Regions from separate parts of the Aminobacter sp. MDW-2 genome, predicted to be linked through region 1. Evidence: predicted binding sites of a transcription regulator. Region 1 holds the regulator's gene; each other region holds the start of a gene.
What was found. Region 1 encodes PhoB, which activates phosphate uptake and scavenging genes when phosphate is short. Its sites were predicted from a motif close to TGTCATNNANCTGTCAT; they were not measured.

Region 1 (4,436 bases):
CGTGCACTATGGCGAGAAGCAAGCGCTGTTCGGCGTCGATCTCGACGTTCGCCAGAATCAGGTGACGGCGCTGATCGGCCCGTCGGGCTGCGGCAAGTCGACCTTCCTGCGCTGCCTCAATCGCATGAACGACACCATCGACGCAGCCCGCGTCGGCGGCAAGATCACACTCGACAGCGAAGACATCTACGATCCCAAGATCGACGTCGTCGAGCTGCGCGCCCGCGTTGGCATGGTGTTCCAGAAGCCGAACCCGTTCCCGAAGTCGATCTACGAGAACGTCGCCTACGGCCCGCGCATCCATGGTCTCGCCAAGAACAAGGCCGAACTCGACGTGATCGTCGAGAAGAGCCTGCAGAAGGCCGCTCTGTGGAACGAAGCCAAGGACCGTCTCAACGAGCCGGGCACCGGCCTGTCGGGCGGCCAGCAGCAGCGCCTGTGCATCGCGCGCGCCATCGCCGTTTCGCCCGAGGTGATCCTGATGGACGAGCCGTGTTCGGCGCTCGACCCGATCGCCACCGCCAAGGTCGAGGAGCTGATCGACGAACTGCGCGAGAACTACACGATCGTCATCGTTACGCACTCGATGCAGCAGGCGGCGCGCGTGTCGCAGCGCACGGCGATGTTCCACCTCGGCTATCTCGTCGAGGAAGGCCCGACCGACAAGATGTTCACCAACCCCGACGACAAGCGGACGCAGGACTACATCACCGGCCGCTTCGGCTGAGTGGGTTTCGTCGCGGCACACGATACGAGGAAGAAATCATGGGCGAACATACAGTCCGGTCCTTCGACGAAGAACTTCAGCACGTCGACCAGCTCATCCGCGACATGGGCGATCTTTCTGGCGCAATGGTGGCCGGCGCCATCCGCGCGCTTCTCACGTCCGACCAGGCACTGGCGCAAAACGTCGTTGCCGACGATACGATCATGGACGCCAAGCAGCGCGATCTCGACAATTCGGCGATCACGCTGATCGCCAAGCGCCAGCCGATGGCGCAGGATCTGCGCGCCGTGGTCGGTGCCATCCGCATGGCGGGTGACCTCGAGCGCATCGGCGACCTCGCCAAGAACATTGCCAAGCGCGTCGGCGCCGTCGGCCAGTCGCCGACCCCGCGCAATCTCTCGCATTCGATCGATGCGATGGCGCAGCTGGTGCTCGGCCAGGTTCGCGGCGTCGTCGATCTCTATGTCGCGCGTCAGGCCGAGGGCCTGAAGGATCTGCGCGCCGACGACCAGAAGATCGACATCCAGTACACCGCCGTGTTCCGCGAACTCCTGACCTACATGATGGAAGATCCGCGCAACATCACGGCCTGCACGCATCTGCTGTTCTGCGCCAAGAACCTCGAGCGCATCGGCGACCATGTCACCAACATCGCCGAGAACGCCTATTTCGTCGTGACGGGTACGCAGCTGCCGCTGAACCGGCCCAAGGTCGACGAGACCACGACGACGGTTCCGGCCTGAGCATTTCCGCAACCGCATGCGTTTGGCGCGGGGGCGCTGCATAGGTTAAATCAGCGCATGGTCCAGAAGCGGCCATGCGCAAGGACAAGGTATAGCCAATGATCGCTCCCAAGGTCATGGTCGTCGAAGACGAAGAGCCGCTGGGCGTGCTGCTTCGCTACAATCTCGAATCCGAAGGCTATCAGGTCGAGGTCGTCACGCGTGGCGACGAGGCCGAGATCCGGCTCCAGGAAAACGTGCCCGACCTGCTGGTGCTCGACTGGATGGTGCCGGCGCTGTCGGGTATCGAACTGTGCCGCCGGCTCAGGATGCGTCCCGATACCGAACGCCTGCCGATCATCATGCTGACGGCGCGGGGCGAGGAAAGCGACAGGGTGCGTGGCCTTTCGACCGGTGCCGACGACTATCTGGTCAAGCCGTTCTCGACGCCGGAATTCATGGCGCGCGTCAAGGCGCTGCTGCGCCGGGCCAAACCCGAGGTGCTGTCCTCGGTGCTCAAGGTCGGCGACATCATGCTCGACCGCGAGTCGCACCGCGTCTACCGCAAGAAGAGCGAGATCAAGCTCGGGCCGACCGAATTCCGCTTGCTCGAATTCATGATGCGGCACCCGGGCCGCGTGTTCTCGCGCAGCCAACTGCTCGACAATGTCTGGGGCGAGACGATCTATATCGACGAGCGCACCGTTGACGTGCATGTCGGGCGCCTGCGCAAGGCGGTCAACAACGGCCGCATGCCTGACGTGATCCGGACCATCCGCGGTGCCGGCTACGCCATCCGTGAGGACTGAGCCGCTTCGGGCTCTTTCCGCTCAGCTAGAGAGTTTCCGCTTTTCTTCGAATCGCGGAATCTCTCTATGTCTTTCTTTTTGAGCAATTCCGGACGGAAAACCGCTGCACACTTTTCCTGGAATTGCTTTAGGCGACGTCGGCATCGGCACGGCGTGGAGCCGTGCCTGCGGCAAAGACCTCCTGATCAACGGCAAGCAGCGCGCGCATCATCGCGCCCTCGCGTTTGAGTGGAACCTCGTTGGGTTCGGTGTCGAAGGAGATCGCCTTCGAGTGCAGCCCGCCCGCCGTCTTGGCGATGGCCGCGCGCACATGTGGCTCCATGATGTCGAAGGCGGTTGCGCCGACGCCGACGAAGGCGAGGGGGGCGGGGTCGAACAGCGCAAACATCGAGCCGAGACCAAAGCCGATGGCTTCGCCGGCCTTGCGGAAGGCCTCGCGTTCGGGGCCATCATGGTCACGTGCCGCATCGGCCACGGCCCTGATGTCGTCGTCGGACAGGTCGGCCAGCGGCTCGGCATTCTCGTCGCCAACCCTTGCGTTGCGCCAGATGGCGTAGTTGCCGGCATAGGCCTCGATGCAGCCGCGGCGGCCGCAGCGACAAAGCGCGCCGTCCGGGCGATGGATCATGTGGCCGAACTCGGCACCCGACGACTGCGTGCCGGTGAACAGCTCGCCCTTGATGACGAGGCCCATGCCGATGCCGTGCGAGAGCAGGATGGCGATGAAGTCGTCGCGATAACGCACCGGATCGCGCCAGCGCAGGGCCTCGGCGATCATGTTGCAGTCGTTCTCGACCGACACAGGCACGCCGAACTCCTGCTCCAGCCGGTCGGCGAAGGGGATGTCGTCGTAGCGGGTGATCGGCGACCACAACAGCTTGCGCGAGGCGGCGTCGGTGATGCCCTGGACGGCGATGGCGATGCGTAGGACGGCGCCGCCCGAAACGCCGGCGCCGTCGATCAGGCGCCGGACCATTCCGACGCATTCGTCGACCAGCGCCTCCGCAGGCATCTGCTGCGTGACAAGCCGCCGGGTCTCTTCGGTCACGGTGTTGCCGGCATAGTCGATGACGGCGGCGGACAGGCTGTTGAGCGAGAGCACGACCGCAACGACAGACGCAGCGTCGGCATCGAGCATCAACCCGACCTGCGGCCGCCCCCGTTTCATGGAGACGGGTTCGCTGAACTTGGCCTCGGCAAGGATGCCTTCTGATATGAGATCAGAGGAAATCGTCGAGATCGTCGAATGGCTGAGGCCGGTGGTGGCGGCGATTTCGGTGCGCGATGGCTGGCTGGCTCGGCGAACCGCGGATATAACCATGGCGCGGTTGCGCCGTCTCAGATCGTCGTGACGTATGCCGACCGACATGTGCTCGTCTTCCTCCCGGCGAAGCGCTGCCCTTCTTAAGCGGCAGTCCCTTACGCGCCAAGTGATTGTGACAGAGCCAGCGCCAAATGTCTCCATTTATTTCGGGCTCCGAAAAAAATAAGGAGCGCTCGCGAAACCATGTTGACAGTGGCCAGGCATTGAGTCAGTATTTTTTCGAGGCTCGAAAAAAAGAGCTTCTCCAAGGGCTATCGCGAAGTAGGCGCGCCCATTGGGCGCAGGGAGGAAATAATGAAAAAGTTTACCACCGCCATCCTGGCGGGCGTTGCCATGACTCTGTCGCTTACGGCAGTGGCTTCGGCAAAGGACAAGGTCATCGGCGTCTCCTGGTCGAACTTCCAGGAAGAGCGCTGGAAGACCGACGAAGCCGCCATGAAGGCAGCCATCGAGGCCGCCGGCGACAAGTACATCTCGGCTGACGCGCAGTCGTCGCCGGCCAAGCAGCTGACCGACGTCGAAAGCCTGATCTCCCAGGGCGCCAACGCCCTGATCATCCTGGCTCAGGACGCCTCGGCCATCGGACCGGCTGTCGACAAGGCCGTCGCCGAAGGCATTCCTGTTGTCGGCTACGACCGCCTGATCGAGAACAAGGACGCCTTCTACCTGACCTTCGACAACAAGGAAGTCGGCCGCATGCAGGCCAAGGGCGTGTTCGCCGCCAAGCCTGAAGGCAACTACGTCTTCATCAAGGGCAGCGGTGCAGATCCGAACGCCGACTTCCTGTTCGCCGGGCAGATGGAAGTGCTCAAGGAAGCCGTCGACGCCGGCAAGATCAAGAATGTCGGCGAGGC
Region 2 (4,436 bases), on a different replicon from region 1:
GCCGACAGCGGTTCGTCGAGCAGCAGCAGGCCGGGCGAAATGGCAATGGCGCGGGCAAGAGCAATGCGTTGCTGCTGGCCGCCGGAAAGCTGGGCCGGGTACTTGTTGCCCTGGTCGGGCAGGCCGACAAGCTTGAGCAACTCGGTGACGCGAGCCTCGATCTCGGCACGCGGGCGCTTGGTGTTTTCGAGGCCGAAGGCGATATTCCTGGCGATCGTCAGGTTGGGGAACAGCGCGTAGGACTGGAAGACGATGCCGTAATCGCGCTGCGACGGCGGCAGGGTCGAGATGTCGCGCCCGCCCTGTTGGATCGAGCCGCGGGTCTGCAGGTCGAGGCCGGCGATGGCACGCAAAAGCGTGGTCTTGCCGCAACCCGACGGGCCGAGGAAGCAGACGAACTCTCCCTCGCTGATGTCGAGCGATATGTCCTTCAGCGCATGGAATTCGCCGAAGGCTTTCCAGACGTTTGCGATTCTGAGATAGGCAGGCTTCACGTTCGGGCTGGCGGCGGTCATGGCGCTCACTTCAGTCGGAATTCGCGGCTGCCCGGCGAGGGTTTCGTGTCTCATCGTAACCATCCGGCTTGGGGGCAAGGGGCGGGCGCAGCCCGAGGCGACGCCCGCTTGTCGAGGGTGGCTGATGGAGGTCAGCTCTTCGGCTCGGACTTCGAGTCGTAGCGCTTGGTCCATTCCTCGAGGATGGCGTTGCGGTTGTTGGCCGCCCACTCGAAGTCGTTCTTGATCATCCTGGCCTCGATGTCGGCCGGCAGGTGCTCAACCGGCTTGGCGACGCCGGGCATGGCGACGACCGCATAGCCGACATTGTACATCTCGTTTGCCTTCTTCGAGACCGACCAGTCGAGCAAGGTCTTGGCAGCCTCTTCCTTGGACGTGCCGGCCACGATTGCCGACGCTTCCATGTCCCAGCCGATGCCTTCTTCGGGGATGATGATGTCGATGGGCGCACCCTCTGCCTTCGACTTGGCGGCGCGGAACTCGAAGGAAATGCCGATTACCGTCTCGCCTGCGGCTGCCATCTTGCACGGCTTGGAGCCCGAATGCGTGTAGGCGGCAACGTTCTGGTGCAGGCCGTCCATATAGGTCCAGCCGTCCTTGTCGCCGAACAGCTGCAGCCAGCTCGATACGTCGAGGTAGCCGGAGCCTGATGACGCCGGGTTTGGCATCACCACATGGCCTTTGTATTCAGGCTTGGTGAGGTCCTTCCAGCTCTTCGGCGCGGTCAGGCCAAGCTTCTGGCCTTCGATGGTGTTGAAGCAGATCGAGGCTGCCCAGGCGTCCATGCCGACCCAGCTCGGCGGATTGTCGCTGTCGACGAAATTGGGCTTCAGCTGGTCGGCTCCCTTGGGCGCGTAGGCTTCCAGCATGCCCTCGGACTTGAGAACCAGAAGCGAGGTGGCGGCGAGGCCCCAGACCACGTCGGCCTGCGGATTGTCCTTCTCGGCGAGCAGCTTGGCGGTGATGACGCCGGTGGAGTCGCGGATGAAGTTCAGCTTGATGTCGGGATGGTCCTGGTTGAACGTCTCGGCATAACGCTTGAGGTCTTCGGCCTCGATGGCCGTGTAGACTGTGAGCTCCGTCTCCGCCCAGGCCGCCGATGACATCAGCATCGTCGCAAAGGCGGCAAGCGCGAAGGTTTTCTTCTGGTTCATTGAAGTGGCTCCCATTTGAATCGCTTAGGCACGTTCTGATTGGGAGAGGTTTGTCGGGCCGCGTTTTGGCTGTGCCCGTTTGCGCCTCGTCCATGGTCGATAGTGGGAACGGGCGGTCAATAAGTAAAATCTATTCTTTTTATGATCTGGTAGGCTGAGCTTATGTGATGCACAGGGTTGCGACAGGCATGTGACAAGGCTGCCGCATGCTTGTGCACGGGCGTTGGTTTTTGCACCGAAACGCAAAAGCTTGCCGGCCTGTCAGCCTGAGAAGGCGAGTGCGATCACCCCGCCGGCAACGATGACGGCTGAAAAGATGCGGGCCTGCCACGGTTGCTCGCCGAATATGAACAGGCCGATGAGGGCTGCGATGATGACGCTCGATTCACGCACGGCCGAAACAGCCCCCAAGGGCGCGATCGTCTTGGCGTAGATGACGAGGCCGTAGGCGGAGACGGCGCCCAGGCCGCCGACGAGGCCGAGCGTGACCGTCTTGCGATCGATCTTGTGGGTTGCGCCGCGGCGTCGGAACAGCACGAACAGCGTGACGGGAAATTCGAGCAGGAACAGCCAGCCCATATAGCCGAACGGGCTGTCGGACAGGCGCACGCCGATGCCGTCGATGACCGAATAGGAGGCGATCAGCACGCCGTTGATGGCGGCAGCGCCGACGGCGCGCGGATCGGCATGGGCTGCGCCGCGCTGGAAGGCGAGGAAGGCAATGCCGAAGGTAATCGCGCCAAGCCCGACCCAGCCTAAGGGCGGCAGAGTCTCGCCGATCATCACATAGGCACCGAAAGCGACAAGCGCCGGGGCCAGTCCGCGGGCGATGGGATAGACCTGGCTGAGATCACCCAGCCGGTACGACTGGAACAGGAAGACGTAGTAGCCGTAGTGGATGACCGTCGACAGGAAGATGTAGATCCAGCTCGCTTGCGACGGTGGCGTGGCGAAGAACACCAACACGAGCCCGAGCGTGGCATGGGTGGCGGACACTGCTGCCAGGACGACGGCACGGTCGGTTGCGGCCTTGACGACGGCGTTCCAGCTCGCATGCAGCAAGGCTGCCACCAGCACGATGGTAAGGGCAAAGCCGGACATGCGTTCAGGCTTTCAGGAAGGTCGCAGGCAAGGGTAGTGTCCCGGTCGAGTACGAGCCGGCGTTAGGCAACAGCATTTCCCCTCCAAGCACATGAGGGAGCACCAGGCTCCCTCATCGACACTCATCTGATTTGCCGGCTCAAGACAAGGCTCAGACCCAGGGCAAAGAGAAGGTCTTGACGTTGGTGAAGCTTTTCATCGCTTCGATGACGCCTTCCTTGTAGCCGTTGCCCGAGTCCTTAATCCCGCCAAATGGCGACATCTCGATGCGATATCCCGAGACTTCCCAGATATTCACCGTGCCAACCTGCAGGCCGGCGATGTATTTCTGCATGCGGCGGAAATCGTTGGTGCAGACGCCTGAGCAGAGGCCGAAGGTGGTGCAGCGATCGGCTCGTCGCCCGAGTTCTTGGTCGCGCCGGCGACAGCCGAATCGGCCGCCTTGGCGACATAGTTATCGGACAGTTCGTTGAGGCTGATCGGTGGTAGTTACCGCCGAGTTCCTGCACCTTGCACCTGTAGCCGGCAGTGCGGGTCGGCTGGCGGCATCGATCGGTTCATCAACACAGCCAGTCTCCGCAAAGCGGCGAGCCGACCGTGCTCTACCGCAGTTTGCGATCCTTGGCTTGCGCTGCCAGCAGCACGAACGACACCGCCAATATCGAAGCCAGGAAGATCGAGCCCGACAGGGCATAGATCGTCGGCGAGGCGCCTGAGTTCATCTTGCCGAACATCGCCAATGGCAGCGTGTTCTGCCGTCCGACCAGATAGAAGGCCCGGCCGAATTCGTTCAGCGACAGCAGGAACGAGAAGATGAAGGCAGCCACCAGGCCTGGCTTGATCAGTGGCAATGTCACGTCGACCAACTGCCGCCACCAGGAAGCGCCGAGATCGGACGCGGCAAGCAGGTAAGAACGCCTGACGGCTGCCATGCTGGTGAGGATGACGGTGAAGGCGAATGGCAGCGCCCATAACAGATGGCTCGCAGCCACCGTGCCCCAGAACGGCTTCAGTCCGATGCGCCCGAAGATCACCGAAAGCGACAGGCCCTGGATGATCCCTGGAACGAACATCGGCAACAGCACGAACATGAACCAGCGCGAGCGCCATTTGCCGAGATCCATATAGGCCAGAGCCGACAACAGCGCGAGACCGGTTGCCACCAGCGCGGTGATGGTCGCGACCAGAAGGGATTCCTGCAATGCGCTGATCAGGGTGCGTTCCTTGGCGAGCGCGAAATACCAGGTCAGGCTGATGTCGGACAGCGGCGGCAGAGCGGGCTGCAGCGCCGGATTGAACGACACCGCCACCAGGTAGAGCGGCGGCAGATAGATGATCGCCAGCCCTATGGCAGTCATCAGCCAGATGGCGGCCTTAAGCGGGCGGCTTTCGAAACCGGCTACCATGTGAATCCCTCGAACAGGCTGGTCAGCTTGAACAGTCGGTTGCCGATGAAAATCAGTCCGAACAGGATGATCAGCACCAGGGTCGAGATTGCGAAGGCCAGCGGGAAGTTCACAACCCGCATGACGTCGTTGATCATCACCGAGATCATCGATGCGGCCGCACCGCCGAGCATCTGCACTTCTGTGGCCGAGCCCGCCGCCATGACGAAGACGAAGAGGAACCCGGCAAATATGCCGGCTTGGGTCAGTGGCAGCAGGAC
Region 3 (4,436 bases), 2.7 Mb from region 1:
GCCGAGCTGATATAGACGATCGCCTCGTCCGACGGCAGGCCGTGGCCATTGCCGAAACAATAGATGCGGCTGTGCTCGAGGAAACGGCCGACGATCGACTTGACGCGGATATTCTCCGACAGGCCGGGAACCTGCGGCCTGAGGCAGCAGATGCCGCGCACCACCAGGTCGATCTCGACGCCGCTGCGGCTGGCGTCATAAAGCGCGTCGATGACGTCGGGATCGACGAGCGAATTCATCTTCATCCAGATCTGCGCCGGCCGGCCGGCGCGGGCATGCTCGACCTCGTCGGCGATGTGCTTGAGGATGCGGCTGCGCAGCGTGTAGGGCGACAGTGCGATGCACATCTCGTCGGCCGGCTCGGCATAACCGGTGATGAAGTTGAAGATATGCGCCACATCACGCGCGATCGCCGAATCGGTGGTGAAGAAGGACAGGTCGGTGTAGATGCGCGCGGTGATCGGGTGGTAGTTGCCGGTGCCGAGATGGACGTAGTTGCGCAGGCGGCCGTCCTCGCGGCGCACCACCAGCGACATCTTGGAGTGGGTCTTGAGTTCGAGGAAACCGAACACCACCTGCACGCCGGCACGCTCGAGATCGCGGGCCCAGCGGATATTGGCCTCCTCGTCGAAACGCGCCTTGAGCTCGACGAGTGCGGTCACCGACTTGCCGGCCTCGGCGGCGTCGACAAGGGCGCGCACGATCGGGCTGTCGTTGGAGGTGCGGTAAAGCGTCTGCTTGATCGCCACCACTTCCGGATCGATCGCCGCCTGGCGCAGGAACTGCACCACCACGTCGAACGATTCATAAGGATGGTGGACGACAAAATCCTTCTCGCGGATCGCCGCGAAACAGTCGCCGCGATGGTCGCGGATGCGCTCGGGAAAACGCGGATTGAAGGGCGGGAACTTCAGGTCGTCGCGGGCGATCGAGACGATCTCCGAGATCTGGTTGATCGCCAGCGGCCCGCTCAGCACGCTGACGCGGTTCGAGGCGACACCCAGTTCGCTGGCAACGAACTCGCGCAGCTCGGCCGGCATCAGGCTGTCGAATTCGACGCGGATCACCGAGCCGCGGCGGCGGCGCTTGAGTGCCGTCTCGAACAGCCGGACAAGATCCTCGGACTCTTCCTCGACCTCGATATCGCTGTCGCGGATGATCTGGAAGGTGCCCGAGCCCTTGACCTCATAGCCGGGGAACAGCTTGCCGATGAACAGGTTGACCGTTTCCTCGATCGGGATGAAACGCACCGAGCGCTTGCGGTCGGGCAAGCGGATGTAGCGCTTGAGCGCCACCGGCAGGCGCAGCAGCGCCGTCATTTCCTCGCCGCTCTTGCGGTGGCGCAATTGCAGGGCGATTGAGAAGCCGAGATTGGGGATGAAGGGGAACGGGTGCGCCGGGTCGATCGACAAAGGCGTCAGCACCGGGAAGACCTGCTCCATGAAATGATCTTCGAGCCACTTGCGCTCTTCCTTGGTCAGGTCGGCCGAGGCGATGGTCTCGATGCCTTCGAGCTTGAGCAGCTCAAGCAGGCTGGCGAGGCTTTTCTGCTGGTCTTCCTGCAGCCGCTCGACCTCATGCAGCAGCTGGTCGAGCTGCTGTTCCGGCGTGCGGCCGTCGGCGCTGCGGATGGTGATGCCTTCGCGCACCTGCCCGGCGAGACCGGCGACGCGGACCATGAAGAACTCGTCGAGATTGCCGGCCGAGATCGACAGGAAGCGGACGCGTTCGAGCAGCGGATGGTTGGGGTTCTGCGACTGCTCGAGCACCCGCCTGTTGAACTGCAGCCAGGAAAACTCGCGGTTGACGAAGCGGTCCGGATTGCCGTCGATCGCGCCGGTCGGCGACTTGTCGTTGACGAAATCGGTATGGACCGGTTTCAACTGATTCATTTGGACAACCCTTCCCCACTGCCGCGTTCCGCCGCTTATCCGGCTCAACTTATCCTCTGACAGGCAATTGCGACAGTTTCATTTCAGCATCTTGCAAAGCCGCCGCTTATGATACAAACGCTCTGCAATAAGGGTCCTCAGAAGGGAAAATACCATGGCCGGTGGCTCCATCCCCCACTTCCAGAACGACGCTGGACATGCCGTGATCGAGATCGGCGTCAAGGAGTTCATGTGCGTGGGCGCCAAGGCTCCGTTCGACCACCCGCATGTGTTCCTCGACATGGGCGCCGATTCCGAGAAGGTCTGCCCCTACTGCTCGACGCTGTACCGCTACTCCGCCAAGCTGAAGGCCACCGAGACCCTGCCGGCGGGCAGCCTCTACGCCATCGACCGCGCCGCCTGAGGCCCAGGCACGATCATGCGGTCGCCGCCGGTCGTCATTGCAGGCGCCGGCATCGCGGGGCTGACCGCCGCCCTTGCCTTTGCCCGGCACGGCGTCAGTGTCCACGTCCATGAACGTTCGCCGGTGCTCGAAGAAGTCGGCGCCGGTCTCCAGCTTTCTCCCAACGCCACCCGCATTCTCGACCGCCTCGGCGTGCTCGATCTGGTCAGCAGGACTGCCGTGCGGCCCGAGGCGGTGGTGCTGCGCTGCGCGGCAAGCCTTGTCGAGCGCGGCCGCGTGCCGCTGGGTGCTGCGGCCGAACGCCGCTGGAAGGCGCCTTACCTCGTTGCCCACCGCGCCGATCTGCAGTCGGCGCTGCTCAGCCGCGTCAGCGAAAGCCTGCTGATCTCGGTCGCCACCGGATCGACAGTCGACACGGTCGAGCCCAGGGCGGACGGTCTCGGCATCTCGATCACCCAGGACGGCATCACGTCACAGCAAGAGGCCGGCCTGTTCGTTGCCGCCGACGGCGTCTGGTCGGCCAGCCGGCGCCTTGTCGGCCCGCATGAAAAGAGCCGGTTCTCGGGCGAACTGGCCTGGCGCACGACGATCCCGGTCGACAGCGAGCCGGGCCGGCAGTTCGCCGGAGTGACATCGCTGACGACTGTCACGACCTTCCTGCATCCCGGCTTCCATATGGTCGCCTATCCGGTCCGCGCCGGCCATGCGGTCAATCTTGTCGCTTTCACCCCCGGCACGGCAATTTCCGAGCAATGGTCCGGTGAAACCGATGCCGGCGCCCTGGCCCGCGCCATGCAGGGCACGGCCCCGGCACTCTCCCGGCTTGTCCAGGAGGCCGGGCCGTGGACGGTGTGGCCGCTGCACACTGTCGATGCCTCCCGTCCCTGGACCTCGGCATCCGGCATCGTGCTGATCGGCGATGCGGCGCACGCCATGACACCCTTTGCCGCCCAGGGTGCCGCCATGGCGATCGAGGATGCCTGGACGCTGGCCGACGCCGTGCTCGCCGCCCAGAACAAGGCGGATGCGCTGCAACAGTGGGAAGCGGCGCGCAAGGCGCGTGTCGCCAGGGTGGCGCGGCGCGGCGCGCTCAACCATTTCGCCTGGCATGCGAGCGGGCCGGTGGCGCTCGCCCGCAACCTGTTCCTCAGGTTCAAGTCGCCGGCGAGCCTCGCCGCCGACATGGACTGGCTTTATGGCTGGACGCCGCCGGGCTGGTCGCCGCCTGGATCATCCGACGACCGGTTGTAGAGGCCGAGCGAAAAATTCAAGGTCGCCGGCAGCGGGTTCCACCAGCCTGTCGTCAAGCCGGCTTCCCGGAGTGCCGCCGCCGTCCAGGTGTTGCAGCCGGCGAGTGCGTTGAACTTGCCATGGGCATCGAAGAAGCCGTCATATTCGCCATAGGCTACCCCGAAAATGCGCTGAACGGCCCCTTCGTCGCGCACGAAACTGCGCTCGATGAAGTCGAGCATGGCGGCAAAACCCGCCTCGCCGAGCTCGAAACGCTGGACGGCGGGCTGAGGCAGGTCGACGTCGCCGGCGAGATCGACATGCATGACCGAATTGTCGAGCGTCAGCGCCGCAAACACCGGTCCGGGCTTCAGCTCCGACCAGGTCGGCGTGCCGATATAGAAGGCCTTGCTGCCCCAGCCGAACACCAGGTAACGCGCCGCCGGCAGGTCGGCCTGGATGCCGGCGTCGAGCAGGAAGCCGAATTTCTGCAGCACGGCATCGTCGATCGGCACGGCGATGTCGGTGTGGATCGGGTTGGTGAAGACGAGGATATGGCGGGGTGCGGCCTGATCGTCAGCACGCCCGAACAGCGGCCGCGGCACCAGCGTGCCCAGGGCCACCGCCGCCACGGCCACAAACACGACAGCGCCGAGCAGACGTAGAATTCTTTTCAACCGGCCCCGCCCCCGCTTCGGTCCAGCAGTAGCAACAAAAAAGCCCGGCCAAAATACGACCGGGCTTTTTGATCTTGCGGCAGGTCCCTGGAGAATTTCCGCTTTTCTTCGAATCGCGGAAACTCTCTGGACCCTTGTTGTTGCGCAATTCCTAGGAAAAACCGCCGCACACTTCTCCTGGAATTGCGCTAGTGCAGGATCTGGCTCAGGAACAGCTTGGTGCGCTCATGGCGC

Region 2: the regulator PhoB is predicted to act here: its motif matches at 1,849-1,865, upstream of H5P29_RS30210 (putative 2-aminoethylphosphonate ABC transporter substrate-binding protein).
Region 3: the regulator PhoB is predicted to act here: its motif matches at 1,962-1,978, upstream of H5P29_RS21995 (RNA degradosome polyphosphate kinase).

The regions. Positions count from the first base shown of each region.
Region 1 covers NZ_CP060197.1:1,788,456-1,792,891, forward strand. The annotation lists gene pstB (phosphate ABC transporter ATP-binding protein PstB) at 1-727, shown strand, start outside; gene phoU (phosphate signaling complex protein PhoU) at 766-1,470, shown strand; gene phoB (phosphate regulon transcriptional regulator PhoB) at 1,569-2,258, shown strand; gene H5P29_RS08770 (ROK family protein) at 2,386-3,627, opposite strand; gene xylF (D-xylose ABC transporter substrate-binding protein) at 3,877-4,436, shown strand, end outside.
Region 2 covers NZ_CP060198.1:331,475-335,910, reverse strand. The annotation lists gene H5P29_RS30215 (putative 2-aminoethylphosphonate ABC transporter ATP-binding protein) at 1-569, opposite strand, end outside; gene H5P29_RS30210 (putative 2-aminoethylphosphonate ABC transporter substrate-binding protein) at 647-1,669, opposite strand; gene H5P29_RS30205 (DMT family transporter) at 1,931-2,770, opposite strand; partial or broken gene H5P29_RS30200 (aldehyde dehydrogenase family protein) at 2,922-3,152, opposite strand; gene H5P29_RS30195 (ABC transporter permease) at 3,373-4,176, opposite strand; gene H5P29_RS30190 (ABC transporter permease) at 4,170-4,436, opposite strand, start outside.
Region 3 covers NZ_CP060197.1:4,469,566-4,474,001, forward strand. The annotation lists gene H5P29_RS21995 (RNA degradosome polyphosphate kinase) at 1-1,892, opposite strand, end outside; gene H5P29_RS22000 (zinc-finger domain-containing protein) at 2,047-2,295, shown strand; gene H5P29_RS22005 (FAD-dependent monooxygenase) at 2,311-3,546, shown strand; gene H5P29_RS22010 (TIGR02117 family protein) at 3,489-4,202, opposite strand; gene H5P29_RS22015 (amino acid ABC transporter ATP-binding protein) at 4,391-4,436, opposite strand, start outside.